One region of the Streptomyces sp. NPDC039465 genome, then DNA from elsewhere that is predicted to be linked to it. Evidence: riboswitches for the same ligand, from Rfam matches in the RefSeq annotation. Region 1 holds a riboswitch; the other holds the start of a gene.
What was found. Region 1 has a riboswitch for glycine ahead of gcvP (aminomethyl-transferring glycine dehydrogenase). Riboswitches for the same ligand answer to the same signal wherever they lie in the genome.
Positions count from the first base shown of each region.

Region 2: another riboswitch for glycine. It lies ahead of gcvT (glycine cleavage system aminomethyltransferase GcvT); the one in region 1 lies ahead of gcvP (aminomethyl-transferring glycine dehydrogenase).

Region 1 covers NZ_JBVKAP010000008.1:321,032-336,222, forward strand. Annotated here, with positions in the region: gene ACZ7LT_RS26695 (glutamate-cysteine ligase family protein) at 1-1,022, opposite strand, end outside; gene ACZ7LT_RS26700 (hypothetical protein) at 1,527-2,120, shown strand; gene ACZ7LT_RS26705 (DUF5999 family protein) at 2,473-2,670, shown strand; gene gcvP (aminomethyl-transferring glycine dehydrogenase) at 2,777-5,662, opposite strand; glycine riboswitch at 5,839-5,937, opposite strand; gene ACZ7LT_RS26715 (PRC-barrel domain-containing protein) at 6,051-6,425, shown strand; gene ACZ7LT_RS26720 (DNA polymerase IV) at 6,454-7,812, opposite strand; gene ACZ7LT_RS26725 (MerR family transcriptional regulator) at 7,895-8,512, opposite strand; gene ACZ7LT_RS26730 (bifunctional nuclease family protein) at 8,702-9,175, opposite strand; gene ftsR (transcriptional regulator FtsR) at 9,229-9,972, opposite strand; gene ACZ7LT_RS26740 (FHA domain-containing protein) at 10,017-10,961, opposite strand; gene ACZ7LT_RS26745 (DUF881 domain-containing protein) at 11,044-11,907, opposite strand; gene ACZ7LT_RS26750 (small basic family protein) at 11,913-12,245, opposite strand; gene ACZ7LT_RS26755 (DUF881 domain-containing protein) at 12,242-13,168, opposite strand; gene ACZ7LT_RS26760 (sugar phosphate nucleotidyltransferase) at 13,268-15,191, opposite strand, start outside.
Region 2 covers NZ_JBVKAP010000006.1:76,061-91,251, forward strand. Annotated here, with positions in the region: gene ACZ7LT_RS20790 (cysteine desulfurase family protein) at 1-591, opposite strand, end outside; gene ACZ7LT_RS20795 (helix-turn-helix transcriptional regulator) at 655-1,626, opposite strand; gene ACZ7LT_RS20800 (thioesterase family protein) at 2,168-3,016, opposite strand; gene ACZ7LT_RS20805 (trimeric intracellular cation channel family protein) at 3,042-3,716, opposite strand; gene ACZ7LT_RS20810 (ABC transporter ATP-binding protein) at 3,842-4,981, opposite strand; gene ACZ7LT_RS20815 (ABC transporter ATP-binding protein) at 4,978-6,069, opposite strand; gene ACZ7LT_RS20820 (ABC transporter permease) at 6,066-7,079, opposite strand; gene ACZ7LT_RS20825 (ABC transporter substrate-binding protein) at 7,185-8,939, opposite strand; gene ACZ7LT_RS20830 (ABC transporter permease) at 8,966-9,964, opposite strand; gene ACZ7LT_RS20835 (enhanced serine sensitivity protein SseB C-terminal domain-containing protein) at 10,295-11,065, opposite strand; gene ACZ7LT_RS20840 (enhanced serine sensitivity protein SseB) at 11,118-11,849, opposite strand; gene ACZ7LT_RS20845 (AAA family ATPase) at 12,023-12,685, opposite strand; glycine riboswitch at 12,844-12,944, shown strand; gene gcvT (glycine cleavage system aminomethyltransferase GcvT) at 13,109-14,233, shown strand; gene gcvH (glycine cleavage system protein GcvH) at 14,307-14,684, shown strand; gene ACZ7LT_RS20860 (serine hydroxymethyltransferase) at 14,696-15,191, shown strand, end outside.

The DNA of each region.
Region 1 (15,191 bases):
CCGGCGGGCAGCACGCGGTTCTCCACGCGCAGATGCGGGACGCCGTCGGTGAGTCCGTACACGGGCCGGTTCCAGCGGTAGACCGTGCCGTTGTGCAGCGCCAGCTCCTGGAGCCGGGGCACTCCCCCGTCGTCGAGGACGCGCAGCGGATCCTCCTCGTCGCAGATCGGCAGCAGCGCGGGGAAGAAGCGCAGATTCTCCTCGAACAGCTCGTACGCCGAGTCCACCCACCGCTCCCCGAACCAGGTGCGCGGCCGCACCCCCTGGGCCTGGAGCTCGGGCGGACGGGTGTCGGTGGCCTGCTGGAAGAGGGGCGGCCGGGACTCGCGCCACAGCTCCCGGCCGAAGAGGAAGGGCGAGTTGGCGCCCACCGCGATCTGCACGGCAGCCACCGCCTGCGCGGCGTTCCACACGGCGGCGAAGCGGGCCGGGGTGACCTGGAGGTGCAACTGCACGGACGTACAGGCCGCTTCGGGCGCTATCGACGTCGCCGTGCAGGTCAGCCGCTCCACGCCGTGGATGTCGAGGGTGAAGTCCTCCCCGCGGGCGGCCACGATCTGGTCGTTGAGCAGCATGTAGCGGTCGACCTCGGAGAGGTTCGCGGAGACCAGATCCTGGGGGGTGAGCGTCGGCAGAATACCGATCATGACGATGCCCGCGTCGACCTCTTGGGCCTTGCGGTGGGCATATCCCAAACCCGTACGCAACTCCTCGGCGAGCCGGTCGAATACCCGGCCGCCGAGGCGGTGCGGCGCGATGTTCACTTCCAGGTTGAACATTCCGAGCTCGGTCTGGAAATCCTTGCTCGCTATGCGGTCGAGCACCTCGGCATTCATCATCCGGGGCATGCCGTCTCCACCGGCGAGATTCAGCTCGATCTCCAGGCCCATCATGTTCTTGGGCCGGTCGAACCTCTTCTCCGCCAGGAGCCTCCCCAGCCCCGTCAGGCACTGTTGGAGCTTGCGCCGGTATCTCTGCCGATCGGACAGGTCGAACCCGCCTGCCACGATCTTCTCCCCCATCGGAGCGTCCCTCCTCGAGTGGGCAGCCCGCGGCTCGGCCGCTCGCGTCACGGTCGATAATGCCCAGCCGGACTGATCCATAACGCCCGCACGCGGACCGGCCGAACGGTAGGCTGAGAACATGAGCCGTACGGCACATTCCATGGGCCCATTCCGGCGGCCCATTCGCCGGACGGGATGCGCGGGGCACATTCCGTCGCGACGGCACGGTCGATTCGCCGACGGGATCCGGCCGTCGTAGCGGGGATTACCGTGCAGGTCAAAGACGTGCGCCGACGCAAAATCCATCGAAATGCCGCAAATCAAAGGCCGAATTCTGCCTTGGCGGCAATACCGGGGGCCGGTAGCAGAAACACTGCGTGAACACGCGTCGTATAAACTCCGCGAACGAGGCAGAGAGTTGGCGCCCGGCCACGGCCTTCTGGCCCCCTCTGGCCCCGCGCTGACAGCGTCGTCCGCACTGCCCCCGCTTCACCGTGTCTCCTGAGTGAGAGGCGACCCACCATGCTCCACATCCCTCCGGCCCCTTCGGCCGCCCTGCGCAGTGTGCTCGTGGCCCTCGGTTCCCCCACCGCGGTCCGCGACGCACGTACCCCGGCTCTCCGCTCCTTCCAGGGCCCGCTCACCCCCGAACTGCCCCTGCCCGTCCACGTCCTGGACACTCTCGATCAGGTCGTCCCGCCCGGCCGCACGCCCCGTACCAGGCTCGCCGGCTGGCGGTTCCTGATCCGCGGCGGCGAACGCTCCATCGCCGCCGCGGACACGATGCTCACTCCGGACGGCTGGTCCTTCTCGCACTTCTTCGAAGGGCCGTACGTCACCGCCACCGAACACGCGCTGCGCCAGGCCGAGTCCGTCACCACACCGTTCCAGCCACGTCTGCTGTCGGTCCCCGAGCTGTACATGCTGACGCTCTGGCTGCACGCGGACACCGACGCCGACGGGGCCGATGGCTCCCCGGCGCCGACCGATCTCCTGATCCCCCTGGCGCCCGCGCCACCGGGGATCGCCGCACACCGCGCCCACCAGGTCGCCGACCTGCTGCCCGTCCTGACCCTCCGACTGGCCCCGGCACCGCTGCTGGGGTCACCGGCCTGACCCGGCCGCTTCCACCCGCGATGCCCCGCGTTCCGACGGCGCGGGGCATCGCTGTACGCCCGTAAACCCGTACGCGCACGCGAGGAGCGCATTCGTACGGGTCGCCGTACGCTGCCCCGTACGGACTAGCCCACTGGGACCACCCCGAACCATCCGAAGTGACAGTGCACTTGAACTGAACCGCCCGGGCGGGTGATACGTCCTTGTGCAGTAGGAAGAGCTGACGCGAAATCCCTGCGGATCGACCTCCGCAGGGGAAGACTGGGACCACCGAAACGACCGACGGGGGGCGGCCATGAACTCCGCTTCGAGCCGCAGGACACACACCACACCGCAGCGAAAGAACCCATCCATGTGCCAGCACCAGCCACCCTGCCCCACAGCCGACTCCGCCGACCGGGAGGCCGCGCGCCTCGTGGCGCACCACCCGGAGCAGGGTTGGAGCCTGCTGTGCAACGGCGTCCTGCTCTTCGAGGACACCGGTGAGCTGCTGCCGGACGGCCAGATCATCGCGCCGCACCGGCCGCCGGGGGTGGTGACCGCCGCCTGACGCAGGCGGCAAGCAAGCCGAAGGGCCGGCCCGGAGAGCTTCTCCGAACCGGCCCTTACCTGTGCTCGCGTAGGCGCGCCCAGGGCCCTGCCCCAGGCGCCGTACGTCAGTTGTCGTACTCGTCCAGCGGCGGGCAGGAGCAGACCAGGTTCCGGTCGCCGAAGGCGCCGTCGATCCGGCGCACCGGCGGCCAGTACTTGTCCGCGGCCGACACCCCGGCCGGGAAGACGGCCTCCTCGCGGGTGTACGGGTGGTTCCACTCGCCGCCGAGCGCGGCCGCGGTGTGCGGGGCGTTGGCGAGCGGGTTGTCCCCGGCGGGCCACTCGCCGGAGGCGACCTTCTCGATCTCGGCGCGGATCGCGATCATCGTGTCGCAGAACCGGTCGATCTCGGTGAGGTCCTCACTCTCCGTCGGCTCGATCATCAGCGTGCCGGCGACCGGGAACGACATGGTCGGCGCGTGGAAGCCGTAGTCGATCAGGCGCTTGGCGATGTCGTCGACGCTGACCCCGGTCGCCTTGGACAGCGGACGCAGGTCCACGATGCACTCGTGGGCGACGAGCCCGGCCGGACCGGTGTAGAGCACCGGGTAGTGCGGCTCCAGGCGCTTGGCGATGTAGTTCGCCGCGAGGACGGCGACCTGGGTGGCCCGCTTCAGGCCCTCGCCGCCCATGAGGCGCACATACGACCAGGAGATCGGCAGGATGCCGGCCGAGCCCCACGGGGCGGCCGAGATCGGGCCGACGCCCGTCTGCGGTCCGGCGCTCGGCTGGAGCGGGTGGTTGGGCAGGTACGGGGCGAGGTGCGCCCGGACACCGACCGGGCCGACGCCCGGGCCGCCGCCGCCGTGCGGGATGCAGAAGGTCTTGTGCAGGTTCAGGTGCGAGACGTCGCCGCCGAACTTGCCCGGCTTGGCGAGGCCGACCAGCGCGTTGAGGTTGGCACCGTCGACGTACACCTGGCCGCCGGCGTCGTGCACGGCGGCGCAGATGTCGGCGACGTGCTCCTCGAACACACCGTGCGTGGACGGGTAGGTGATCATTAGCACGGACAGCTCGTCGCGGTACTGCTCGATCTTGGCGCGCAGGTCCTCGATGTCCACCTCGCCGTCGTCGGCGGTCTTGACGACGACGACCTTCATCCCGGCCATCACGGCGCTGGCGGCGTTGGTGCCGTGCGCGGAGGAGGGGATCAGGCAGACGGTGCGCTGGGTGTCGCCGTTGGCGCGGTGGTAGGCGCGGACCGCGAGCAGACCGGCGAGCTCACCCTGCGAGCCGGCGTTGGGCTGCAGCGAGACCTTGTCGTAGCCGGTGACCTCGGCGAGGCGCTCCTCCAGCTCGGTGATGAGCGTGAGGTAGCCCTGGGCCTGCTCGATGGGTGCGAACGGGTGAATCTGCCCGAACTCCGGCCAGGTCACCGGCTCCATCTCGGTCGTCGCGTTCAGCTTCATCGTGCAGGAGCCGAGCGGGATCATGCCGCGGTCGAGCGCGTAGTCGCGGTCGGCGAGCTTGCGCAGGTAGCGCAGCATGGCGGTCTCGGAGCGGTGCGCGTGGAAGACCGGGTGGGTGAGGTACGCGTCCGTGCGCAGCAGGGCCTCGGGCAGCGTGTCGGCCGCTTCCGCGTCCAGCGCCTCGATGTCGGCGTCCGCGCCGAAGGCGGCCCAGACGGCGGCGATCTGGGCGCGGCCGGTGGTCTCATCGCAGGAGACGGAGACGTGGTCGGCGTCGACGAGGTGCAGGTTGACCCCGCCCTCGCGGGCGGCGGCGACGGCCTGGGCCGCCTTGCCGGGCACCTTGACGGTCAGGGTGTCGAAGTAGGCGCCGTGGACGACCTCCACGCCCGCGGCCGTGAGGCCCGCGGCGAGGATGGTGGCGTACCGGTGGGTGCGCTGCGCGATCGCCTTGAGGCCCTCGGGGCCGTGGTAGACGGCGTACATGCCGGCCATGACGGCGAGCAGCACCTGCGCGGTGCAGATGTTGCTGGTGGCCTTCTCGCGGCGGATGTGCTGCTCGCGCGTCTGTAGGGCCAGGCGGTAGGCCTTGTTGCCGTCGGCGTCGACGGAGACGCCGACGAGCCGGCCCGGCAGGGAGCGGGCGTGCTTGTCCTGGACGGCCATGTAGCCGGCGTGCGGGCCGCCGAAGCCCATCGGGACGCCGAAGCGCTGGGTGGTGCCGACCGCGATGTCGGCGCCGAGGGCGCCGGGCGAGGTCAGCAGGGTCAGCGCGAGCAGGTCGGCGGCGACGGTGACGATCGCGCCGAGTTCGTGGGCCGCGTCGATGAGCGGCTTGATGTCCCGTACGGCGCCGGAGGCGCCCGGGTACTGCAGGAGCACACCGAAGACGCCGCGTTCGGCGATCTCGGCCGGGATGCCCTCGGACAGGTCGGCGACGACGACCTCGACACCGGTCGGTTCGGCGCGGGTCTGGATGACGGCGACGGTCTGCGGCAGCGCGTCCGCGTCGATCAGGAAGACACCGTTCTTGACCTTGCCGACGCGCCGGGACAGCGCCATCGCCTCGGCGGCCGCGGTGCCCTCGTCGAGGAGGGAGGCGCCGGAGGTGGGCAGACCGGTGAGGTCGGCGACCATGGTCTGGAAGTTGAGCAGCGCCTCGAGCCGGCCCTGCGAGATCTCCGGCTGGTAGGGCGTGTACGCCGTGTACCAGGCCGGGTTCTCCATGACGTTGCGCAGGATGACCGGCGGCGTGAAGGTGCCGTAGTAGCCGAGGCCGATCATCGGGGCGAGGACCTTGTTGCGGTCGGCGAGCGTGCGCAGCTCGGCCAGGACCTCGGCCTCGGTGCGGGCGGCCGGCAGCCCGAGCGCCTCGGCGCTCTTGATCACGTCCGGTACCGCGGCGGCCGTGAGCTCGTCGAGCGAGCCGTAGCCGACCTGGGCGAGCATCTTCGCCCGGGCTTCGGCGTCGGGCCCGATGTGCCGCTGCTCGAAGGGGATGCCCTGCTCCAGCACGGAGAGCGGAATGCGGTTGGCGGTCATGTACGGAGGCCTCCTGGTCGTCACGACCTGCGAGGGGCACCACGGCGCGGGTGCCCGGACGGCCTCCCCCTCTGTCATCTCAACCTGAGAGCTTCACCGGCGCACGCGGACGTGGCCGACTTTCACCGTCGGTGAGAGCGGATGCCGTCGGACATCGCCCTGCTTTCCAGAGTGACCTCGTCCGTGCGGTACAGGGGCCTGAGAGATTCCGGGGAGGAGTTGCTCCTTCGGCGCCACCGAAAGGTTTCTTCGCTGGACTCTCCCGCACGGGGTCAGCAGCCACAGCCAGCCTACCAGCGAGGTTCCTCGGGGTTCCCTCAAGTGGCCGACATCCCCGTTGTGCACTTTCGTAGTCCTTGAAGAGCAGGTGCGACCAGTTGGAGGGACCGTGCAGACCGACATCGATCCGCGCAGCCTGATCGGCCGGAAGGCGTTCGACCGCAACGGCACCAAGATCGGCACCATCGACGAGGTGTACCTGGACGACGCCACAGGAGCCCCCGAATGGGCGGCCGTACGGACCGGACTGTTCAGCCGGGACGCCTTCGTCCCCCTGGAGCCGAGTGAGCTGGTCAACGACGCGCTGCACATCCCGTACGAACGCGCGCTGATCAAGGACGCCCCCGACTTCGGCGTCGGCCGCCACCTCTCCCCCGAGCAGGAGCTCCAGCTCTACCACCACTACGGGATAGAAATCCCGCCACTGTCCACCGCCGCACCCCCGGACCGGGACTTCGGCCGGATCGCGGGCCAGGACGACTGACCGGGCCGGCCCCGCGCTCACACGGGGCTCACACGGGCGGGGGTACCAGCGGCAGCGGATCGGACGGCTCCAGATCCGGGTCGTCGACGAGGAAGGTCCGCACCCGCCCCGGCGGCGACCCCGGCTCCTCGAACCGCACCGTCACCCGCCCCACCCCGCTGCCCTGCACCCATCCGGGCCCGTACACCGCGTGCCGTACGTCCCGCCCTGCCGGCCAGTGCCGCTCGGCCGGGACCGCGGCCGCTTCCGGCTCGGCCGTACGCTCGTCCTCCGCGGTCTGGGCCGGCTCGCCCTCCGCCGGTTCCCGTAGCTCGTCGGCGGCCTGCGCGAAGAGGTCCTCCTGGGTGTAGTCGGCCAGACCGCTCACACCCACACCCAGCAGCCGCACCCCGCCCGTGGTGTCGACGGCCTCCAGGAGCCGCCCGGCGGCCTCGCGGACGACCGCGGGGGCGTCGGTCGGCCCACGCAGCGTCTCCGAGCGGGTCAGCGTCGAGAAGTCGTAGCGCCGCACCTTCAGCACGATCGTCCGCCCGGAGTGCCCTGAGGCACGCAGCCGCTCCACACACCGGTCGGCCAGCCGCTCCACCTCGATCCGGATCCGCACCCGGTCGTGCAGGTCCGTGTCGAACGTGTCCTCCACGGAGACCGACTTCGCGTCCCGCTCGGCCACCACGGGCCGGTCGTCGTGCCCCAGGGCCATCCTGGCCAGCGCCGCCCCGTGCGCCCGCCCCAGCAGCCGTACGAGCTCGTCCTCGCCGGCCTCCGCCAGATCGGCGACCGTCGTCATCCCGGCCCGCCGCAGATGCTCCCCGGTCGCGGGCCCCACCCCGGGCAGGATCCGCACCGACTTCGGCCCGAGCAGCTCCCGCTCCGTGCCCGGCTCGATCAGCACGAGTCCGTCCGGCTTCGCCTCCTCCGAGGCGATCTTGGCGAGCATCTTCGAACCGGCCAGACCCACCGAGCCGGTCAGCCCCGTGGTGCCGAGAATGTCCCTGCGCAGCCGCTCACCGGCCTCCCGCGCCGTGGCCGAGTCATATGCCGCGCCACCCGCTTCCAGGTCCACGAAGGCCTCGTCCAGGCTCAGCGGCTCGACCAGCGGGGACAGCCGGGCGAGCAGCGCCATGACCTGGTCGCTGACCGAGCGGTACAGCGAGAAGCGCGGCACCAGATACGCGGCGTTCGGCGCGAGCCGCCGGGCCTGCGCCATCGGCATGGCCGAGTGCACCCCGAACCGTCTCGCCTCGTACGACGCCGTCGCCACCACACCCCGCGGCCCGAGGCCGCCGACGACCACCGGTTTTCCGCGCAGACTGGGCTTCGCCGCCTGCTCGGCGGCGGCGAAGAAGGCATCCATGTCCAGATGCAGGATCGTCGGCGCGGCTCTCACACCTCAGATGCTGCCTTACGGCACTGACAGTGGACCCGTACTTCTGTGCGAAACGCGGGCGGGAGCTCTGAAGACCGGAGTCTCAGACCGCCCTGTCCCGGCGGCGCCGCGCCAGTTCGTCGGCCGGATTGTGGCCGACCAGTGTCTCGCCGGTGTCGACGCGCTCCCCGTGCAGCTGCGACAGCGCGGCCTCCACGTCCCGCCACACGACGCCCACGGCGATCCCGAAGACCCCCTGCCCGCCCTGGAGGAGGTCCACCACCTCGTCCGGCGATGAGCACTCATAGACGGTGGCGCCGTCGCTCATCAGCGTCATCCGCTCCAGATCGCGAAAGCCCCGCGCGCGCAGATGCTGCACGGCCGCGCGGATGTTCTGGAGCGCGACCCCGGTGTCGAGGAACCGCTTGACGATCTTGAGGACGACGACGTCGCGGAAGCTGTACAGCCGCTGCGTTCCCGAGCCGTAAGCGGGGCGCACACTCGGCTCGACGAGCCCCGTACGCGCCCAGTAGTCCAACTGCCGGTAGGTGATCCCAGCCGCCGCGCAGGCGGTCGGCCCCCGGTATCCGATGGTGTCGGTGGTGGTGTCGGCCGCACTCACGTGAGCCGCACTCGCCGCACTTCCGTGAAGCGGATACGGCCCGCTCTCCACCGGACTCCGTCCGGGGAGACCCCCTGCCGTACCGTCGCCGCTGCTCATCACGCCGACCCTCCGTCCTTGACCTGCCCACACGAAGGTAGGCAGTCACTCGGGGTGCGTCAACGATCGCCACACTCGGCACGCCGAGTGATAATCACCCTGAGAGTGGTTTCCCGTGTCTCTCTCCGGGGAACGGCTACTCGAATGCCCTGGGGCCATCCTGAGCAGCGCGGCGGGTCGAAGGCCCGGTCATTGACTGCTGGTTCCGAAGTCCTCCGGCGAGATCTGGTCGAGGAACTCGCGGAACTTCTCCACCTCGTCCTCCTGCTCGTCGGGGATCGCGATACCCGCGTCGTCCAGCACCCCGTCACTGCCGAAGATCGGCGTTCCGGTGCGCAGGGCGAGCGCTATGGCGTCGGAGGGCCGGGCACTGACCTCGACCCCACTGGCGAAGACCAGCTCCGCGTAGAAGACCCCTTCACGCAGGTCCGTGATGCGGACCTCGGTGAGCTCCTGGCCCACGGCCTCCAGCACGTCCTTGAACAGGTCGTGGGTCAGAGGCCTGGCAGGGGCCATGCCCTGCTGGGCGAAGGCGATCGCGGTCGCCTCACCCGGTCCGATCCAGATGGGGAGGTACCGATCGCCTCCCACTTCACGCAGGAGCACGATCGGTTGGTTGGAGGGCATTTCCACCCGGACACCCACAACGTCGAGCTCGTTCACACAGCAACCCTAGGACGTGCTCGACCGGTTTGGGTAGTCGGGCTCCCCCAAGATCACTGGAAGCGGACTCCGAGCGCGGTTTGTACCAAGGCCGAATGCAGCCGTACGGAGAGCCCCGCCAGCTCCTTCGCGGTGGCTTCCGCATGCGCCCTGGTCTGCGGATTGCGGTGCCGGCGCAGCGGTGCGACGATCTGTTCGACCAGCCCCGCCTCCCGGTCGGCGGCCGCTTTCATGGCGCGAAGATGCCGCGCTTCGAGACCGAATCTCCCCAGATCCGCGACAAGTTTGGCGACCGTCACGGTCTCGGCGTCGTACCCACCGTCCGGGTCCGGAGCGATGAGCCCGTACGACTCCCAGTCGGCGAGCTCCTCCTCGGTGACCTCGGCGGCCGCCAGGAGCTCGGCACGCCCCACGCGGGCGGCGGTCGGCCGCTGCGCCTCCTGGTCCCAGGGGACGTCCAGCGGCTCGCGCTGCGGCGCCTGGGCCGGCAGCTGCACCTGCTCCCCGCGCGCCAGCGCGTCCAGGTGCTCCCTGATGACCTTCAGGGGCAGATAGTGGTCCCGCTGCATCCGCAGGATCTGCGCCAGCCGCTCGACGTCCTGGGGGCTGAACTTGCGGTACCCCGAAGGGGTCCGCCGCGGCTCGACCAGGCCCTCGGCCTCCAGGAACCGGATCTTGGAGATCGTGACCTCGGGAAACTCGTCCCTGAGCTGGTTCAGCACCGTACCGATACTGACCAGCCGGTCACCCGCGGTGGCGGTGCCGTGGCCGGCACCGCCCGTCGGTGTTCGCAGCATGGACCTTCCTTAGGGGTCCCCCCGGAACGGAGTCCGGGGGTGGGTCACACGCCCCGCTGGCTCGGGTAGAAGACCAGCCGGTACTTGCCGATCTGAACCTCGTCACCGGTGGCGAGCAGCACGACCGAGTCGATCGGCTCACGGTTGACGTACGTGCCGTTCAGGCTGCCGACGTCCGCGACGGTGAAGGTGCCTTCCTGGGTACGGCGGAACTCCACATGACGCCGGGAGACCGTCACGTCGTCCAGGAAGATGTCGCTCTGCGGGTGACGGCCGGCCGTGGTCAGGTCACCGTCGAGCAGGAAGCGACTGCCCGAGTTCGGGCCGCGTCGCACCACGAGCAGCGCCGAACCGGGCGGCAGCGCGTCGACGGCCGCCTGGGCCTCCGGGGAGAGCGACGGCAGCGCGTGCTGACCGGTGGCCTCGGCCTCGTACGCCTCGAGACCCGAGATGGAGATGGTCGACGTCGTCTCGGACGCCCGCTCCGCCGGCGCCGTGCCGCGCAGCGGGGCGCCGCAGTGGGAGCAGAACCTGCTGTCCGCGGCGTTGCGGTGCCCGCACCTCGTACATACCGGCATGGACGAATCCTCCTGCCGCGGCTGCCCCGCGGGGGCCTGGGCTCCGTACGGACCGGGGGCAAACCCTCCACCCGCACTTGAGGTTGATGGTTCTCCGAAACCTATGCGTCCGGAAGCGGCAGGGTCAACAGACGACGCGCCCTGTCCGCCCGGATGGACACCGTCCTGGGCGACCTCGTCACGGAACAGGGGGCGTTCGCCACCCTGCTCCTCGCTCTGGGCATGGCGCGGGGCGCGGTGCTTGGCGGTGCTGCCGCCGTCCTCGCGTGCGCTCTTGCCGAACAACTTCGCAAACAACTTCACGGGCGATTCCCCTTGACCGAAACAGACCCGCCCGTGGGGCAGGACGAACCCTGAATGAACACACCTGCCGACCCGGACACCTTCACAACGTCCGTATCCTCCGGACAGTTTCCACCACGCGGCAGGCTGGTGGTGCGTCGACCCCCCGCAACGTCATGCCCTTGTCGCGCGACCCTCATGCACCCCCGCCTCACTGCGACGACGACCGAGCGTAGTCAGGCCGCTCCGCAGGTCGCAAGGCGTCCACAACGATCTTGTCGGAACGCCGCACCGTGGCCGTGGCCTGCTCCTTCTCCAGTGTCTGGACGACACCGCCGGGGATGTTGAGCGCGGGCTCCAGGTCCTCCGGCTTGCCGATGACCTTGAAGACGTATGGAGGGGACACCTTCGTTCCATCGACTTCTATCGGACTTCCGTCGCCTCCGGAGAAGTACGAGTCGGCGACCACTCTGACGTCGTTGACCTGGATCGCCTCGGCGCCGGCCGCGCGCAGCTCCTGGATGGCGTCGAGCAGCATGTCCGACTCGACCGCCCCGGCGCCGTCCGCGATGGTGAGGGTGATGCCGGGGCCCTGCGCGGCCACAGTGCCGGCCAGGATCCCGAGCTGGCGTTCCTTCTCGCGGGTCTGCTTACGGGCCTCCTCGGCCTGGTCTGAGCTGTTGTCCAGCTCCGCGCGCTGGTCCTCGAGGCGCGACTTCTCGTCCTCCAGGCGCTGGGTGCGGTCGTCCAGCTCGTCGAGGATCCGGACCAGGTCCTCCTGCCGGGCGCCCCGCAGCGCGCTGCTGTCGCTGGTGGAGCGGACCTGGATCGCCAGCCCCAGTCCGAGCACGAACAGCAGCACGGCGACGATCAGTTGGGCACGGGAGAAGCGGGGCGGCCACAGCCCGGCGGCCAGCCGCTGGCGGCCGGTCAGCGGCGCCGGAGCGGGCTCCGCGGGCTCCGGCTCACGGGCCGGCGCCGGCTCACGGACCGGCTCCTCCTTGCGGACCGGCTCCTCCTTGCGGGGAAGGCCGCTCTCGGGGACGTCGTTCTGCGGGGTCTCGTCGTTGCTCATCGGCCTCACGCCCGGAACACATGCCGCCGGATCGCGGCGGCGTTGGAGAAGATCCGGATACCGAGGACGACCACGACACCGGTGGACAGCTGGGCGCCCACGCCCAACTTGTCGCCGAGGAACACGATCAGCGCGGCCACGACCACGTTCGACAGGAAGGAGACCACGAAGACCTTGTCGACGAAGATCCCGTCGAGCATGGCCCGCAGACCGCCGAAGACCGCGTCGAGCGCGGCCACGACGGCGATCGGCAGATAGGGCTCGACCACCGCCGGCACCTCGGGCCGGACCAACAGTCCGACCACGACTCCCACGACGAGGCCCAGTACGGCGATCAAGATGTGCCCTTCCCTGTGTCGGCCGTGGCCTGCCCGCCGGACTTGCCGGCCCGGGCGTCCCTCGGCTCTGCTGTACGTACGATCAGGCTGGGCGCGGCCGGGAGACGCACCTCGTCCTGGGCGGAAATGCTGGTGCGGATACCGAAGTTCTCCTGCAGCGCGTGCAGGTACTGGCCGTCGGCGCTGTCCTGGAACGCGGTGCTCAGCTTCTTCCCGTCCCCCACCGCCAGCACGGTGTACGGCGGCACCAGCGGTTTGTTGTCGACCAGTATGGCGTCGCCCGCCGCCCGGATCGCCGACAGCGACGTCAGACGCTGCCCATTGATCGCGATCGCCTCGGCGCCGGACTGCCACAACCCGTTGACGACCCGCTGCATGTCCCGGTCCCGCACCCGGCCTGTGTCGGAGAAGCCGCTGCTCTCACGCGGTCCGCCGCCGCCCTGGTCGGTGTCCTTGGCGTCGTCCACGACCAGCTTGACCCCGGGCCCGCGCACCTCCGTGGCGCCGGAGAGCAGCGCGACGAGCTCGGCCTGGTCCCCGCCGTGCTCCTCCAGCGCCTTGCGCTGCCGCTCCCCCACCTCGCCGCGGAGCTTCTCCACATCCGCCGCCAGCTTGTCGGCCGCGGAGGTCTCCGCCTCGATACGGTCGATGAGCTCCTCGCGCTCCTTGGCGACGACCGGCGCCGACACCTGGGTCTGCGCGGCGGCGACGGTGACCACCAGCGCCGCCAGCACAAGACCGGCGGCGAGCGCCAGCTTGGCCCGGAGCGTGCGCGGAAGACCGCCCTCCGCCTGCCGTCGCGCCGTCGCCTCCGCGTACCCGTCGTCCAGGGCGTGGTCCATCACATTGGTCAGCAGCGACATGGACGCATCGGGACGCGGTGGCGGGGAGCCGGTGCTCCGAACGGGGGGCTGCTGCGACATGCCGCACATCGTCGCACGTCGCGCGGGCTACCGCCGAATGGCCCCACCGTTGTGCCGGGAGGCGCCCAAGGACACCTCCCGGCACATCCGTACCACCCGTCAGTGACCGGCGCTGTCCACCACGGCCGACCATTCGTCGAGCAGCGCCTGCGCGGAGGCGTCGTCCGGCCCCTCCGCCCACAGATGGGTGACGGCTTCCGCCGGGTCCGGCAGCACCATCACCCAGCGCCCGTCGGCCTCCACCACCCGTACACCGTCGGTGGTGTCCACATGACGATCACCGGCCGCCTCCACGACCCGGCGCATCACCAGGCCCTTGACGGCCCACGGGGTCGCAAGGTCCCTGCGCAGCACGTGCGCCCGCGGAATGCGCGCGTCGATCTGGCTGAGCGTGAGCTGGGTCCGCGCCACAAGCCCTATCAGCCGGACGAAGGCAGCGGTGCCGTCGAAGACACTGCTGAACTCCGGCACGATGAACCCGCCGCGGCCGTCGCCCCCGAAGATGGTCGACTCCTCCCGGCCGACCCGGGTCAGGTCGTCCGGCGAGGTGGTCGTCCACTCCACCTGCGTGCCGTGGTACGCCGCCACCTGCTCGGCGATCCTGGTGGTCGTCACCGGCAGCGCCACCCGGCCACTGCGCCGCTCGGCCGCGACCAGGTCGAGCAGGACCAGGAGCGAACGGTCGTCCTCGATGATCCGCCCCCGCTCGTCCACCAGCGAGAGCCGTTCGCCGACGGGGTCGAACCGCACTCCGAACGCGGCTCGCGCCGACGCCACGATCTCCCCGAGCCGCACGAGCCCGGCTCGCCGTGTCTCGGCGGACTCGGTGGGTCTCGACTCGTCCAGCCCCGGGTTGATCGTCAGCGAGTCGACCTGGAGCCGCCCGAGCAGACTGGGAAGAACAAGCCCCGCGCTGCCGTTGGAGGCGTCCACGACGACCTTGAGACCCGCGTCGGCGACGCCCGTGGTGTCCACGTTGCGCAGCAGGGATCCGGTGTACGAGTCGAAGACGCTGGACGGGAAGGACAGGTCACCGATCTCGCCGGGGAAGGCCCGCCGGTACTCCTGACGCGCGTACACCCGGTCCAGCTTGCGCTGACCGGCCTGCGACAGATCCGCGCCCCGCTCGTCGAAGAACATGATGTCCACGGAGTCCGGCACACCGGGCGACGTCCGGATCATGATCCCGCCGGCACTGCCCCGGGCCGTCTGCTGACGGGCCACGGGCAGCGGTACGTTCTCCAGGTCCCGTACGTCGATGGCGCTGGCCTGCAGCGCGGAGATCACGGCCCGCTTGAGGGCCCGCGCACCACGGGAGTGGTCACGGGCCGTGGTGACCGTGGCGCCCTTCTTGAGGGTGGTGGCGTACGCGCCGGCCAGCCGGACGGCCAGCTCGGGTGTGATCTCCACGTTGAGGATTCCGGAGACTCCGCGCGCGCCGAAGAGGTGGGCCTGCCCGCGTGACTCCCAGATCACCGAGGTGTTGACGAACGCACCGGCCTCGATGGTCTTGAACGGGTAGACCCGGACATTGCCCTGCACGATCGATTCTTCACCGACCAGGCATTCGTCACCGATGACGGCGCCGTCCTCGATCCGGGCGGCCCTCATGATGTCGGTGTTCTTGCCGATGACACAGCCTCGGAGATTGCTGTGTTCCCCGATGTAGACGTTGTCGTGGACGACGGCCCGGTGGAGGAAGGCGCCGGTCTTGACGACGACGTTCGATCCCACGACCGTGTGCTCGCGGATCTCCGCATCGGCTTCGATCTTGGCGTAGTCGCCGATGTAGAGCGGGCCGCGAAGCACGGCGTCGGGATGGACTTCCGCGCCTTCGGCCACCCAGACCCCCGGCGAGATCTCGAAGCCGTCCAGCTCGACCTGGACCTTTCCTTCGAGCACATCGGCCTGGGCCTTCACATAGCTCTCGTGGGTGCCGACGTCCTCCCAGTAGCCCTCGGCGACATAGCCGTAGATCGGCCGGCCTTCCTTCATGAGCTGAGGGAAGACGTCGCCGGACCAG
Region 2 (15,191 bases), on a different contig from region 1:
GAGGCCGGAGGCGGCGAAGTCGACCGGCAGCTGTCCGACGGCCTGCACCGCGTCGGCGTGCATCGGGACGTCGAACTCCGCGGCCACGGCGGCGAGTTCGGCGACCGGCATGACCGTGCCGATCTCGTTGTTGGCCCACATGACGGTGGCCAGGGCCACGCTGCCCGGGTCGCGGGCGATGGCCTCGCGCAGCGCATCGGGGTGGACGCGGCCGTACCGGTCGACGGGGAGGTACTCGATCGTGGCGCCCTCGTGCTCGCCGAGCCAGTCGACGGCGTCGAGGACGGCGTGGTGCTCGACGGGGCTGGCGAGCACGCGGGTGCGGCGGGGGTCGGCGTCCCGGCGCGCCCAGTACAGGCCCTTGACGGCGAGATTGTCCGATTCGGTGCCGCCGGAGGTGAGGACGACCTCGCTGGGGCGCGCGCCCAGGGCGGCGGCGAGGGTCTCGCGTGCTTCCTCGACGGTACGCCGGGCACGGCGCCCGGCGCCGTGCAGCGAGGAGGCGTTGCCCGTCACGGCGAGCTGGGCGGTCATCGCCTCGACCGCCTCCGGCAGCATGGGAGTGGTCGCGGCGTGGTCGAGGTAAGCCATGGTGGGTCGATTCTACGAGGCGGGGAGCCGCGGCCCACGCCGGGCGGTGCCTGACCTGGCCGGTTACCGTCCTTGCCGGGCCGCCGGGCGGTAGAGCGCCACGGCCTCCGCCGCGACGGCCGCCAGCAGGTCGCGGGCCTCCGGGGGTTCCAGTACCTCCAGACTGCCGCCGAAGGCGAGCAGGGGGCGTACGGCGCCGAGGGTCGGGAGGGCCAGCTCGACCCCGGTCCACTCGCCGTCCGGTTCCGGCGGGCCGGTCAGGCGGGCGCCGTGCAGCCGCAGGAACCGGTCGAAGCGGTCGCGGTGAACCCTGGCGCGGACGAGGACCTCCGCGGGGCGCTGCTCGACCTGTCGGCGCAGCACCGCCCACACGTCGGCCAGCTCGGCGCCGGGCCGGCGGCGGACGGGAGCGTCGAGCACGGTGGCGGCCTGGACCCGGTCGGCCCGGTAGAGGCGGGGGGCGGCGTCGTGATCGGCGACGAGGTACCAGACGCCGGCCTTGACGACGAGACCGTACGGATCGAGGACGTACGTGGTGGGCTCGGGGGCTTCGCTGTGCCGGTAGGCCAGGCGCAGCCGGCGGTCGGCGAAGACGGCGCGGTTGAGGACGTCCAGGTCGACGTCCGCCTGCCGGGCGCGCATCCAGCGGTCGGGGTCGACAAGGATCCGCCGGCTGGTCAACTCGGCGGCGGGCCGGTGGGGTTCGGGCAGGGCGGCCATCACCTTGCGCAGGGCGGAGCCGAGGGCGGCGTCGAGCCCGAGGGCGGAGTGCGCGCCCTGCCCGGCGAGGACGAACAGGGCGCGTGACTCGTCCTCGGTCAGCCCGGTGACATCGGTACGGAACCCGGGCAGCAGCGCGATCCCCCCGTGCCGGCCGCGCTCGGCGTAGACGGGAACGCCGGCCGCGGAGAGCGCCTCGACGTCCCGGTAGATGGTCCGCACGGACACTTCGAGCCGCTCGGCGAGCTCCCCGGCGGGGACGAGCCCACGGGTCTGGAGCAGCAGAAGGATGGAGAGCAGCCGGTCGGACTTCACCGGCATGAATCTAACGGGGGCGGCGGGGCGCCTGGGCGGCGGGCGGCAGGGTGGGGCACCGGGCCGTCCGGTGCGGGACCCGGGGGCGGCTGGGTGCGGGCGCCTGCCCGGCGCGGTGGCGTCGAGTCCGCGCCCGCCACCGAGGTGACGCGGCGGTGGAACCGGGCGACGCCCGGCGGCGGCCCGTACGGACGGGCGGCCGGGACCGAGCGGTGCACCCCCCGGCGCGCTGGCGGGCGTCGCGTCCGGGCCCGCCCACCGAGCCGACCCCCTCGGGGGCGGGGCGCCTGCTGGCGCGATGGCGGGCAGCGGGTCCCGGCCCCCTTGGGGCCGCGGGGCGCCCGGCCGGGACGGCGCGTCCGGCGCCGTGGCCGGATGCCCGGCCGGGCAAGGCCGGGGTGGTGCGGGAGGGGCGGCAGCCCCTCGCCGCCAGGCCCGCGGCGGGGCGCCTCGGGCGTAGTTCGGCGGCCCAGCGGCGCCGTGGTCGGGGCTCCGGCCCCCAGGGCCGGGGTGGTGCGGGAGGGGCGGGAGCCCCTCGGCGCTAGGCGCGCGGCGCGCGGGCCAGTTGGCGGGACTGGGCTACCAGGCGGTCCGCGGTGTCCCAGACCTCGGCGTCCTCCTCCAGGAAGCCGCCGGCCAGGTTGCGCGTGGTGATCGAGACTCGCAGCGGGCCCGGGGCCGGGCGGCAGCGGATGTGGGTGGTGAGTTCCACCGTCGGCGTCCAGCCCTTGAGGCCGAGCTCGAACGAGGTCGGCGGCAGCGCGTCGACCGTGAGCAGCAGCGAGAGCGGGTCGGCGTCGCGGCCGTCCGCCAGGCCGAACCAGCCGCGCATCTCGCCCTTGCCGGACGGCGCGCCGATCGCCCAGCCGATCGTCGCCGGGTCCAGCTTGATGTCCAGCCGGTCGGTGATCGCCGAGGAGCCGGGGATCTGGGGCGCGGGGCCGTCGGACGGGCCGAGGCAGTGCTCGCGCGGCGGGATCGCCGGGGGCAGGGCGGTGGTGCGTACGTCGTCGGGGAGTGCGTCGAGGTCGCCGTACGAGGCGAGGACCCGGATGCGCTCGACCTCGGTGCCGTCCTCGTCGTACTGGAAGAGGGACGCCTGGCCGGTGGAGAGCGTGCGACCGGTGCGGACGACCTCCGTGCGGATCACGGCGGGGCCGGGCGCGGAGGGCGTGAGGTAGTGCGCCGACACCGTGAAGGGGTCGGGGTGGGGCAGGGCGTCGCCGAGGGCGCGGCCGAGCAGTGCGAGGAGGTAGCCGCCGTTGACGGCGTGGATGATCGTCCACCCCGCCGAGAGCTCCGCGTCGTAGACGCCGGGCTCGCGCAGGGTGACAGCGGTGTCCCGGTCGAACTCGCTGTCGCCGATGAGTGCTTGAGCTGCCTGTGCCATGACGGCACCGTATAACAGGAAACTACTAAGCGGTAGCTTTCTCCGGCTCCTCTTGAGTCGAGGAGCGGCGGTTCCAGGCGCGCGGCGCGCGCCAGTGGTAACGCATGGCGAGCAGGCGCAGGGCGAAGGTGGTCAGGACGGCGATCCCGCTGGTGGCGGCGTTGAGACTGTCGAAGCGGATGCACAGGACGACCATGGTCGCGCCGACGATGGCGGGCACGGCGTACAGGTCACGGTCCCAGCGCAGCAGCGACGGCACCTCGTTGGCCAGTACGTCCCGCAGGACGCCGCCCCCGACGGCGGTGGCGAGGCCGAGCACCGCGGAGGAGGTGAGGCCGAGGCCGTACTCGTACGCCTTGGTCGTGCCGGTCACGCAGAAGAGCCCGAGGCCGGCCGCGTCGAAGACGTTGACGGCGCTCTGGGTGCGCTCGACGACGGGATGCAGGAAGAACACCAGGACCGTCGCGACGAGCGGCATCAGGAAGTAGCCGAGATCGGTGAAGGCGGCGGGGGGAACGGCGCCGATGATCAGGTCCCGGAAGAGCCCGCCGCCGAGCGCGGTGACCTCGGCGAGCACGGCGATGCCGAACACGTCGAAGTTCTTGCGGACGGCCAGCAGGGCGCCGGAGATGGCGAAGACGAAGATGCCGACGAGGTCGAGCGCGTGTTGGACGGAGGGGGTGAACAGTTCCTGGAGCACGGCGACATTGTCACCCGTGAGAGTGGTGCGACCGGTCTCCCGGGCCGGTCACCCCATCGAGCACCCATCGAGCGCGGCGCCTGGGACCCCTGTCCTGCCATCGGACAGGGGTCCCAGGCGGCCCGTCACTTCTCCGGGGTCTCCTGGGTCTCCGCGGAGCCCTCCGGCTCCCTCGGCTCCTCCGGCGCGTCGGACTTCGTCACCGACACCACCTCGATCGCGTCCCGGGCCGACGGGAGCACCGGCTCGTCCGGGGCCTGGTCGGGCGCGTTCTCCGGGTGGTGGCAGGCGACGCGGCGGCCCGGCTGGAGCTCCAGGAGCGGCGGCTCCTGGGTCTTGCAGATCTCCGTCGCCTTCCAGCAGCGCGTGTGGAAGCGGCAGCCCGCGGGCGGGGACAGCGGCGACGGCACGTCGCCCTTCAGCAGGATCCGCTCGCTCTTCACGCCCCGGCGCCGCGGGTCCGGCACCGGCACCGCCGACATCAGCGCGTTCGTGTACGGGTGCATCGGCGCCTCGTACAGCGACTTGCGGTCCGACAGCTCGACGATCTTGCCGAGGTACATCACCGCGATCCGGTCCGAGACGTGCCGGATGACCGACAGGTCGTGCGCGATGATCACATAGGTGAGACCGAGCTCGTCCTGGAGGTCGTCGAGGAGGTTCACGACCTGCGCCTGGATCGACACGTCGAGCGCGGAGACCGGCTCGTCGGCGACGACCAGCTTCGGCTTGAGGGCCAGGGCGCGCGCGATGCCGATGCGCTGGCGCTGACCGCCGGAGAACTCGTGCGGGTAGCGGTTGTAGTGCTCGGGGTTGAGGCCCACGAGCCCCAGCAGCCGCTGGACCTCCTTCTTGACGCCGCCCTCGGGCTCGACGCCCTGGAGCTTGAACGGCGCGCTGACGATCGTGCCGATCGTGTGGCGCGGGTTCAGCGAGGAGTACGGGTCCTGGAAGATCATCTGGACGTCACGGCGCAGCGGCCGCATCCCGCTCGCCGACAGATGGGTGATGTCGTGGCCCTGGAACTCGACCTTGCCGCCGGTCGGTTCGAGGAGCCGGGTGATCAGCCGGCCCATCGTCGACTTGCCGCAGCCGGACTCCCCCACCACGCCCAGGGTCTCGCCCGGAAGGACGTCGAAGGAGATCCCGTCCACGGCCTTGACCGCGCCCGTCTGGCGCTGGAGCAGGCCCTTGCGCACCGGGAAGTGCTTGGTCAGGCCCTCTACCTTCAGCAGGGGCTCGGCAGTTGCGTTCTTGTCGCTCACAGCTTCGGCGCAATCTCTTCGGTCCAGATCCGGGTCCGCTCCTCCTGCGCCATGTGGCACGCCGAGAAGTGCCCGTTCCCGGTCTCCGTCAGCTCGGGGCGCGTCGTACGCGTGACGTTGTCCTTGGGGATGTCGGCGTACGGGCAGCGGGGGTTGAAGGCGCAGCCGTCCGGCACGTTGATCAGTGACGGGGGCGAGCCCTTGACCGGGATGAGCCGCTCGGTCTGGTCGCGGTCGATACGCGGCATCGAGCCGAGCAGACCCCAGGTGTAGGGGTGCTGGGGCTCGTAGAAGACCTGCTCGGCCGTGCCCCGCTCGATGCACCGGCCGCCGTACATCACCAGCAGCTTGTCCGCCATCTCGGCGACCACGCCGAGATCGTGCGTGATCATGATGACCGCGGAGCCGAACTCCTTCTGCAGGTCCCGGATCAGGTCGAGGATCTGCGCCTGGACGGTGACGTCCAGCGCGGTCGTCGGCTCGTCCGCGATGAGCAGCTGCGGGTTGTTCACCAGCGCCATGGCGATCATCGCGCGCTGGCGCATACCGCCGGAGAACTCGTGCGGGTAGGAGTCGACGCGCTTGCCCGGCTCCGGGATGCCGACGCGGTCGAGCATCTCGATGGCGCGGGTACGGGCGGCCTTCTTGGTGACCTTGTTGTGGACGCGGTACGCCTCCACGATCTGCGCGCCGACCGTGTAGTACGGGTGCATCGCGGAGAGCGGGTCCTGGAAGATCATGGACATCTTCTGGCCGCGCAGCCGCCGTACGTGGTCCGGGTCGGCGCCGATGAGCTCCTCGCCGTCCAGCCAGACCTCGCCGGAGATCCGGGCGTTGGGCGCCGCGCGGTGCAGGCCCAGGATGCCCAGCGAGGTGACGGACTTCCCGGAGCCGGACTCGCCGACCACACCCAGCGTCTCGCCGGGCTTCACGTCGAAGCTGACGCCGTCGACGGACTTGACCAGGCCGTCGTCGGTCTGGAAGTGGATGCGCAGGTCACGTACGGAGAGGAAGGTGTCCTCGGTACCGGAGCGCTGCGCGGGCACCACTTCCCCGGGGGCGCCAGCAGTCTTGGAAACCTCGCTCACGAGTACCTCACCCTGGGGTCGATGGCGGCGTACACCAGGTCCACCAGCAGATTGCAGAAGACGATGAAGAAGGCGGCGGTCAGGGTCACGCCCATCACGATCGGCAGGTCGTTGTCCTGCACGCTCTTGATGGCGTACTTGCCCATGCCCTGGAAGGAGAAGACCGTCTCGGTGATGACGGCGCCGCCGAGGAGCAGACCGAAGTCCATGCCGAAGATGGTGACGATGGGCGTGAGCGCGGCCCGCAGCCCGTGCTTGCCGATGACCTGGCTCTCCTTGAGGCCCTTGGCGCGGGCCGTGCGGATGAAGTCCTCCCCCATCGTCTCCAGCATTCCGGCCCGGGTGAGCCGGGCGTAGAGGGCGGAGTAGAGGAAGGCCAGCGAGCACCACGGCACCAGCAGGTTCCAGGCCCATTCGCCGGGGTTCTCGGTGAACGGCACGTAATTGATGCCGTCGGTCCAGATCGGCCACTGCACCGTGAAGACACCGAGGGCGAGCATGCCGGTGAAGAAGATCGGGAGGGAGACGCCGGCGAGGGCGACGCCCATGAAGAAGCGGTCGAGCAGCGAGCCCCGCTTGAGCGCGGAGACCACACCGGTGGCGACGCCGCTGATCAGCCAGATCACCGCCGCGCCGATGGCGAGGGAGAAGGTGACCGGGACCCGGGCGACGATCTCGGGCCACACCGCGACGTGCCGCTTGAAGGAGTATCCGAAGCACGGGGCGTCGCAGCGCGTGGTGTCCGGGCCGAACTTGTAGTCGGCGCCGACGACGATCTGCTTGATGAAATCCCAGTACTGGATGTAGAGCGGCTGGTCGAGGCCAAGGTTCTTCTTGACCGCGGCCACCGTGTCGGGGTTGGCGTCCTTGCCCACGTACTGGGCCGCCAGTTGGTCCATCGTCTGGCCCGCCAGACGGGGGACGAGGAAGAAGATCGCGAAGGTGACTGCGCTGACGATCAGCAGCAGTAGCACCGCGCCGAAGACGCGTCGGATGAAGTACGCAGCCACAGCTATCCGGCGCCGGTGCCCGCCGGGAGCCGGGGGTTACCCGATCTCCCGGCGGACACCGGAGCCATCACCTGCCTTTCGAACTCTCGGGGTGAGGACCCGCCGCTACTTGGCGGAGCCCATCAGCAGGTAGTCGTACATACCGAGGTAGGCCTCGGTGATGGTGACGTTGGTCGCCGACTCGGGACGCAGGAGCAGGTTCTTGCGGTAGACCAGCGGGACCGCGGTCGCGCCCTCGATGACGGCCTTGTCGACCTCGCCCCAGACCTTCTCGCGGGCGGCGGTGTCGGTGGTGGCGATGCCGTCGTTGAGGAGCTTGTTGACCTTCGGGTCGTTCAGCTCCTGGACGTTGTTGCCACCGGACGGCTTGATGGCCGAGCCGTTGACGATCTGGTCGAGGAAGCCGAAGCCGGTCGGCCAGTCGGCGCCCCACGCGGTCATGATCATGCCGAGCTTGTTGGCGTGCACGTAGCTCGGGTTGCCCGCGAAGTTCTGGAAGTACTTACCGGCCGGGAAGGACTTGATCTCGGCGGTGATGCCGATCTTCTTCAGCGAGGCCTGGACGGCGGTGGCCATGGCCATCTCGGCGGGCCGGTCGGAGCGGGCCGACAGGTTGGTCGAGAAGCCGTTCGGCTGGCCGCACTTCTTCAGGTGCTCCTTGGCCTTGGCGATGTCGCCCTTGTGACCCTCGGTCGGGTACAGGTCGAACTTGGTGTAGCCGGCGACGCTCGGCGGGATCAGCGTCGTGGCCGGGTCACCCTTGGGCGTACCGCCCTGGGCGGCCGCGACCGAGGCCTTGTCGATGCCCCACTGGACGGCCTTGCGGCACTCGATGTTGTTGAACGGTGCGACGTTGACGTTGAGTCCGATGTAGGACGTGGCGCCCGCGTACGGGTTGTCCGTCTGCTTCTGCAGCTTGGCGTCGGTGAGCACCTTCGGCTGGGTGGCCGGGGCGACACCGGTGCCGGCGCCGTCGACGGTGATGTTGTCGGCGATCAGGTTGGAGTCGACCGTCTCCTGCTTGACGCCGAAGCGGACGGTGATCTTGTCCGGCAGGGCCGGGCGGATCGGGTCGGTCTTCGGGTCCCACTGGGGGTTGCGGACGAGGGTCGCGCCCTTGCCCTCCTCGTACGACTCGAACTTGTACGGGCCCGAGGAGACCATCTTCTTGACGTACTCGGCGCCCTTGTCGGCCTTGCGCGGCACGGGGGCCGTCTGCGAGAAGGTGCCGAGGTAGTCGAAGTCCGCGAAGGCGTTCTTCAGCTTGAAGACGATGGTGTGGTCGTCCGGCGTCTCGATGGAGGCGATACCGGCCGGGTTCTTGTCCTTGTACGGACCCTGGTACTTGTCACCACCGATGAGGTGGGCCTTGAAGTACGTCGGGCCGTTCGACAGCGCCTCGGGGGAGAAGTTCGAGCGCTCGACGGCGTACTTGACGTCCTTCGAGGTGATCGGCGTGCCGTCCTCGAACTTCAGACCCTTCTTGAGGGTGTACGTCCACGTCTTCGCGTCGGCGCTGGGCTTGCCCAGGGACTCGGCGAGGTCGGGGACGACCTTCAGGCCTTCCTTGCCGGCGGCCGGCTTGAAGGAGGTCAGCGTACGGCCGTAGAGACGGGCGAAGTTCTGCACCCAGCCGTAGTAGGTGTTGCCCGGGTCGAGGGAGTCCGGCTCGTCGGAGAACTCGAACGAGACCGTGCCGCCCTTCTTGTCGGACTTGTTGACGATGGAGGTCAGCGCGGCGTCCTTGGTGCCCGAGCCGCCCTTGCCCCCCTTGTCGTTGCTGGAACCACCGCACGCGGACGCCCCCAGCGCCAGCACCACAGTCGTGGCGACCAGAAGAGTCGCTTTTCTAGTCTTCACCTGAGGAAAGCCCCCTCATTCGTTGGTTACTTGCTGCGAGGGTCGAGGGCATCTCGCAGCCCGTCGCCCAGCAGGTTGAAGGCCAGGACCGTGATGAAGATCGCCAGGCCCGGCACGAACATGTACTGCGGATCGGCCTGGTAGGTGTCGACCGCTGTGGTGAGCATTCCGCCCCAGGAAGCCTGCGGCGGAGCGATGCCGACGCCGAGGTAGCTGAGACCCGCCTCGAAGAGGATGTTGGTGGGGATCAGCAGCGTGGCATAGACCAGGATCGGCGCCACCAGATTCGGCAGCAGCTCCCGGAAGAGGATGAACGGGCCGCGCGCGCCGAGCGAGCGGGCCGCTTCGACGAACTCGCGGTTGCGCAGGCTCATCGTCTGGGCGCGCACGATGCGGCCCATGTACGGCCAGCTGAAGAAGCCGATCACGAAGATCAGCACGCTGATCCGCAGAGGCAGTCCGCTCAGGCCGAACGCGCCGTCCTGCAGGGTGGCCGAGAGGGAGATCGCGAAGAGGAGGAGCGGGAATGCCAGGAAGGTGTCCATCATCCGGCTGATCACGGTGTCGACCCAGCCGCCGTAGAAGCCGGCGATGATGCCCATGACCACGCCGATGACCACCGAGAGGACGGTGGCACCGCCCGCGACCAGCAGGGAGACCCAGGAGCCCTCGATGATGCGGGCGAGGATGTCCCGGCCGAACTGCGGGTCGACACCGAGCGGGTGGTCCCAGCTCATGCCGCCCCAGGCACCCTTGGGGGCCAGGAGGGCGGGGTCGATCAGGTCCTGGTTGAAGGCGTTCGGGTCCAGGCCGAAGACCCACTGGATGGGCTTGGCCAGCACGGCGAGCAGGATGAGCAGAAGAACGACCACGCCACCGGCGACCGCCAGCTTGTCGCGCTTGAAGCGCGCCCAGGCGATCTGACCGAGGGAACGGCCTTCGATCTGGCTCTGTTTGGCCCCCGTGAGTACTGCCTCCGGCTGCGCCTCGGCAGCCGATCCGGTGGTCTCGATCGGTGCGGTCACAGTGCCTTGACCCCTCCCGGCCGGCGGTGACCGGCCCGTACCCGCCGCTGCAACGGCTCCTCGCATCAGGTGGCGCAAGTGATGCCGATGGTGCGGAAATTACCCAGAACGCCGCATGTGATGCGACTCGCACAAAGGGCCGACGGCTCTTCGTTAGCCGGGAGTCTTCAACGGGTTTGCGATCACCCGCCAGACCTGACGAGGAATGTTTGCTCAACCGTGATGCGGTGCGTGGGCTTCCGTTATCCGGACGCCGGAATCATGTGAGCGGACCATCTCGGCCACTAATCCACCAGATGGGGACATAGCGCAACTGGTACGCCGAGACGGCTAATTGGGGTAGCCGTAGCCTCCGCCGCCCGGCTGGGGCGCCACATGGGCGTCGCGGTCGTAGAAGGGGCGGGTGTTGGCCCGCAGCCACATCGTGACGGGGTCGAAGTCGTCGGACATCGCGACCGTCGAGACCGGCAGTCCGTCCGGGACGGCGGCGATCGACTGCCGCATCATCGCGTGCACGGAGTCGACCGAGGCCTGGCTCGTGTCGTACAGATCGAGACCGATGGCGAGGTACGGGGAGCCGAGCGCGGGCTGCACCCAGGCGCGGCGCAGGGAGCGGACCGCGGGGGTGCGGTGGGCGTTCTGCGTGAGCAGGGCGTAGAACTGCGGGATCTCGATGGCGGGTTCGGACAGCCGCAGCGGGCCGGCCGGCATCCGGTCGAGGCCGGTGGCGATCCGGCGCAGATCCGCCCAGGGGATGCCGACGCCGCCGCCGGGGGCGTGCGGGTTGAGCCAGATGCCCCAGCGGTCGGGGTAGAGGGCGCGGGCGATGTCGTGGCCGGAGATCACCTCATGGGCGCGGTTCCAGCCGGAGGCGGCGAGCTCCTGGGCGGAGGTGACGCAGGGCGCGTAGCCGAGGCCGTCGACCTCCATGTTTCCGTACTGCGCGTCGGGGGCTCCGGCCTGGCCGTGCCAGAGCAGCATCCAGACCTGGCCGTCGGCGAGGGCGTGCAGCAGCGCCTCGTACGCGTCGTAGCGTCCGGGCGTGACCTGGCGCAGCATGTGCTCGACCTGCCCGGCCGCGGCGGTGCCTGACGCACTCACTCTGGGTTCCGCCCCTCTTCGATCCACCGTCCGGCGTCCAGCTTATGCGCGGTTATACGTAGGCACGCTGGTAGAAGGGGCGCACCTTCTCCAGCATCCAGTCGCCGAGCGGGTCCTGCGCGATGTCCAGGAGGACCAGATTGACCGGCCAGGGGACGGTGGTCCGGGCCAGGGCGCGGCCGAGCGCGTCCAGCGGCGCGCTCCGGTCGTGGCCGTCGATCTCCACGCCGACCAGGAGGTTCGGGGCGTCGCCCTCGATGCTGGCGAGGGCGCGGCGGGCGGTGCGGACGGTACCGAGGGCGGTGAACTCGTCGCCCGCGGCGGAGAGGAAGTCGACCGGGTCGTCCTGCCAGTCCGGTTCGAAGAGCCGCACCCGGCCGCCGCTCGCGGGCCCGTCGAGCGGGGTCCGGCCGGTCCGGCAGAGCTCGGCGACGGCGGGCGGGGGCAGGGGGGCGCCGACGGCGCCGCCGGGGTTCACGGCGATGCCGAGCTGCGGGGGCAGACCGCGGGCGAAGTCACGGGCGGGGGCGACGGTGTACGACATGTGGCTGCCGACGCAGTGCCGGAACTGCTGCTCGGAGCTGTAGACCGGGACGTACGGCAGGCCGTCGATCTCCATGGTGGGCAGGTCGAGGTCCGTGCTGTCGGGGCCGCCGCCGCTCGGCAGCGGCACCCAGATCTGGCTGCGCCCCAGCACCTCGACGAGCCTGGCCCCTGCGGAGGGGTTGCCGAGCGAGGCGGCGAGCACCTCTTCGAGCTCGTTGCCCGGCCATGCGATGTCCACGGAGTCCCTTTCTGGCGCTCGTCCTGCGGCAGCACCCTAACGCCGTGGCGGCGGCGCGGGGGCCTGGTGTGCCCAAAAGGACAGTGAGCGGCGGCTTCCGGTTCCCGGCGGCGACGATCTCCTCCGGCCGGCGGGGGTGTGCGCCGGAGCCGACCCCTCGGAGCCCGCCGCCGTCAGAGCTCCGTGCGGAACGCGATCCGGTGCAGGGCCGTCGCCGCGTCCCGGTCCAGGAGCGTGGCGGAGGCGCAGCCGCGTGGGAGGCGGGCGGCCTCGGCGTCGCGCAGGAGGCGGGCGACCGCGCGGCGGTGGCGGGTGAAGGCGTAGCCGGAGACGCCGCGGCCCCGCTCCCGCTGCCCGGAGCGGGCCGTCTGGGGCGTGACGTCGAGCAGGACGAGATGCAGGTCACGGCCGCGGCGGCGGGCCTCGCGGGCCAGCCAGCGGCGGACCCAGCTCTGGGTGCCGCAGTCGTGCACGACGACGCTGCGACCGGAGCGCAGCGCCCGGCGCAGTCCGGCGTAGTGGGCGATCCGGGCCAGCGGGCGGTAGACGGCGTAGGGCACCCGGCGCGGCATCATCGCCTCCCAGCGCTCACGGGCGTCCTGGGAGTCGATGCCCCGCCCCTCGGCCGCGCGCCGGATCAGCGTGGACTTGCCGCTGCCGGGCAGCCCGGAGACCACGACCACGTCGCCGTCGGCGAAGTGCAGGGCCCTCGGGCCGCGCCCCCCGCGGTCCCTCAGGTCGCGCAGCACGGGCGCCTTCGCCCCCGCGGCGACCTGCCCGCGCGGCGTGGGCAGGCCCGCGGTCGTCACGTAGGCACCGGCTCGCTGCAACGTCATCGCTACTCCCCCTGTCGGGTCGTGGGACCCTTGCCCATGGAGTGTAAAGAAAGGGTAATGGGCCACAGGCGATTTGCCGATGAGACCCCTCGTGCAATGATGTGCGCGCCAAGCGCGCACGCACATGTGTGCGCGCTCACAACCTCATACCGGCCGCTTGAATCCGCGCGGGAGAGTTCCGGACCGTACGACGGCATCCGGACGCCGAAGGAGCAAGTTCCTCCCTTGAATCTCTCAGGCCCCGTACCGCGTGGATGAGGCAGATCTGAAAAGCGAGCCGCCCGGCGGCTCCACCCAAGGTGCAAGTCATGACCTGATGTACGTACGGGTCGTGGTGAACCTCTCAGGTTCGATGACAGATGGGGAGGATTGTCCTCGCCAGTCATGCCCTTCCATGCCTTGGGACCCGGGAGCCACATCACCATGAGCAACGCCCCCCGTCTGACCGCCCTCGATGCCACGCATCGTGCGCTGGGCGCCACCATGACCGACTTCGCGGGCTGGGACATGCCGCTGCGGTACGGCAGTGAGCGCGACGAGCACAACGCCGTCCGCACCAAGGCCGGTCTCTTCGACCTCTCGCACATGGGCGAGATCACGGTCACCGGCGCCCAGGCCGCCGACCTGCTGGACCACGCGCTGGTGGGCAACATCGGCACGGTGGGTGTCGGGCGCGCCCGGTACACGATGATCTGCCAGGAGGACGGCGGCATCCTCGACGACCTGATCGTCTACCGCCTCCAGGACCAGGAGTACATGGTCGTCGCCAACGCCTCCAACGCGCAGACCGTCCTGGACGCGCTGACCGAGCGCGCGGCCGGCTTCGACGCAGAGGTACGGGACGACCGCGACGCGTACGCCCTGATCGCGGTGCAGGGCCCCGAGTCCCCGGGCATCCTGAAGTCCCTCACCGACGCCGACCTGGACGGCCTGAAGTACTACGCCGGTCTGCCGGGCACGGTCGCCGGGGTCCCCGCGCTGATCGCCCGTACCGGCTACACCGGCGAGGACGGCTTCGAGCTCTTCGTCGCCCCCGAGCACGCCGTCGAGCTGTGGCAGGCGCTGACCAAGGCCGGCGAGGGCGCCGGTCTCGTCCCCTGCGGGCTGTCCTGCCGGGACACGCTGCGCCTGGAGGCGGGCATGCCGCTGTACGGGCACGAGCTGACCACCTCGCTGACCCCGTTCGACGCCGGCCTCGGCCGGGTCGTCAAGTTCGAGAAGACCTCGAACGGCGGGGCCTTCGTCGGCCGCGCCGCCCTGGAGGCCGCCGCCGAGCGCGCCGCCACCAACCCGCCGCGCAAGCTGGTCGGCCTGATCGCCGAGGGCCGCCGGGTCCCGCGCGCCGGCATGGCCGTGGTGGCGGACGGCAAGGTGATCGGCGAGGTCACCTCCGGCGCCCCCTCCCCGACGCTGGGCAAGCCGATCGCCATGGCGTACGTGGACGCCGCGCACGCCGAGCCGGGCACGCAGGGTGTCGGCGTGGACATCCGCGGCACCCACGAGCCGTACGAGGTCGTGGCGCTGCCGTTCTACAAGCGCCAGAAGTGACACTGAGCACGTCTCGTCCAGCAGATCACTCCCCGTTCATCAGCACTCCCCCGCGTACAGGAGAATTCAGGCCATGAGCAACCCCCAGCAGCTGCGCTACACCAAGGAGCACGAGTGGCTGTCGGACGCCGTCGACGGCGTCGCGACGGTCGGCATCACGGAGTTCGCCGCCAACGCGCTCGGTGACGTCGTCTACGCCGACCTCCCGTCGGTCGGTGACACGGTGACCGCGGGCGAGACCTGCGGCGAACTGGAGTCCACGAAGTCCGTCAGCGACCTGTACTCCCCGGTGACCGGCGAGATCGTCGAGACGAACCAGGACGTGGTGGACGACCCGTCGCTGGTGAATTCGGCTCCGCTCGAGGGCGGCTGGCTCTTCAAGGTGCGCGTGACCGGTGAGCCGGACGACCTGCTCACCGCGGACGAGTACACCGAGTTCTCCGGCAGCTAAGGATCCTCCCGATGTCGCTTATGAACACCCCTCTCCACGAGCTGGACCCGGACGTCGCCGCCGCTGTCGACGCCGAGCTCCACCGCCAGCAGTCCACCCTCGAGATGATCGCGTCGGAGAACTTCGCTCCGGTCGCCGTCATGGAGGCGCAGGGCTCGGTCCTCACCAACAAGTACGCCGAGGGCTACCCGGGCCGCCGCTACTACGGCGGCTGCGAGCACGTCGACGTGGCCGAGCAGATCGCCATCGACCGGATCAAGGACCTGTTCGGGGCCGAGTACGCGAACGTGCAGCCGCACTCCGGCGCCTCCGCGAACCAGGCCGCGCTCTTCGCGATCGCCCAGCCCGGCGACACGATCCTCGGCCTGGACCTGGCCCACGGCGGTCACCTCACCCACGGCATGCGGCTGAACTTCTCCGGCAAGCAGTTCAACGTGGTCGCGTACCACGTCGACGACGCCGGTCTGGTCGACATGGCCGAGGTCGAGCGCCTGGCCAAGGAGCACC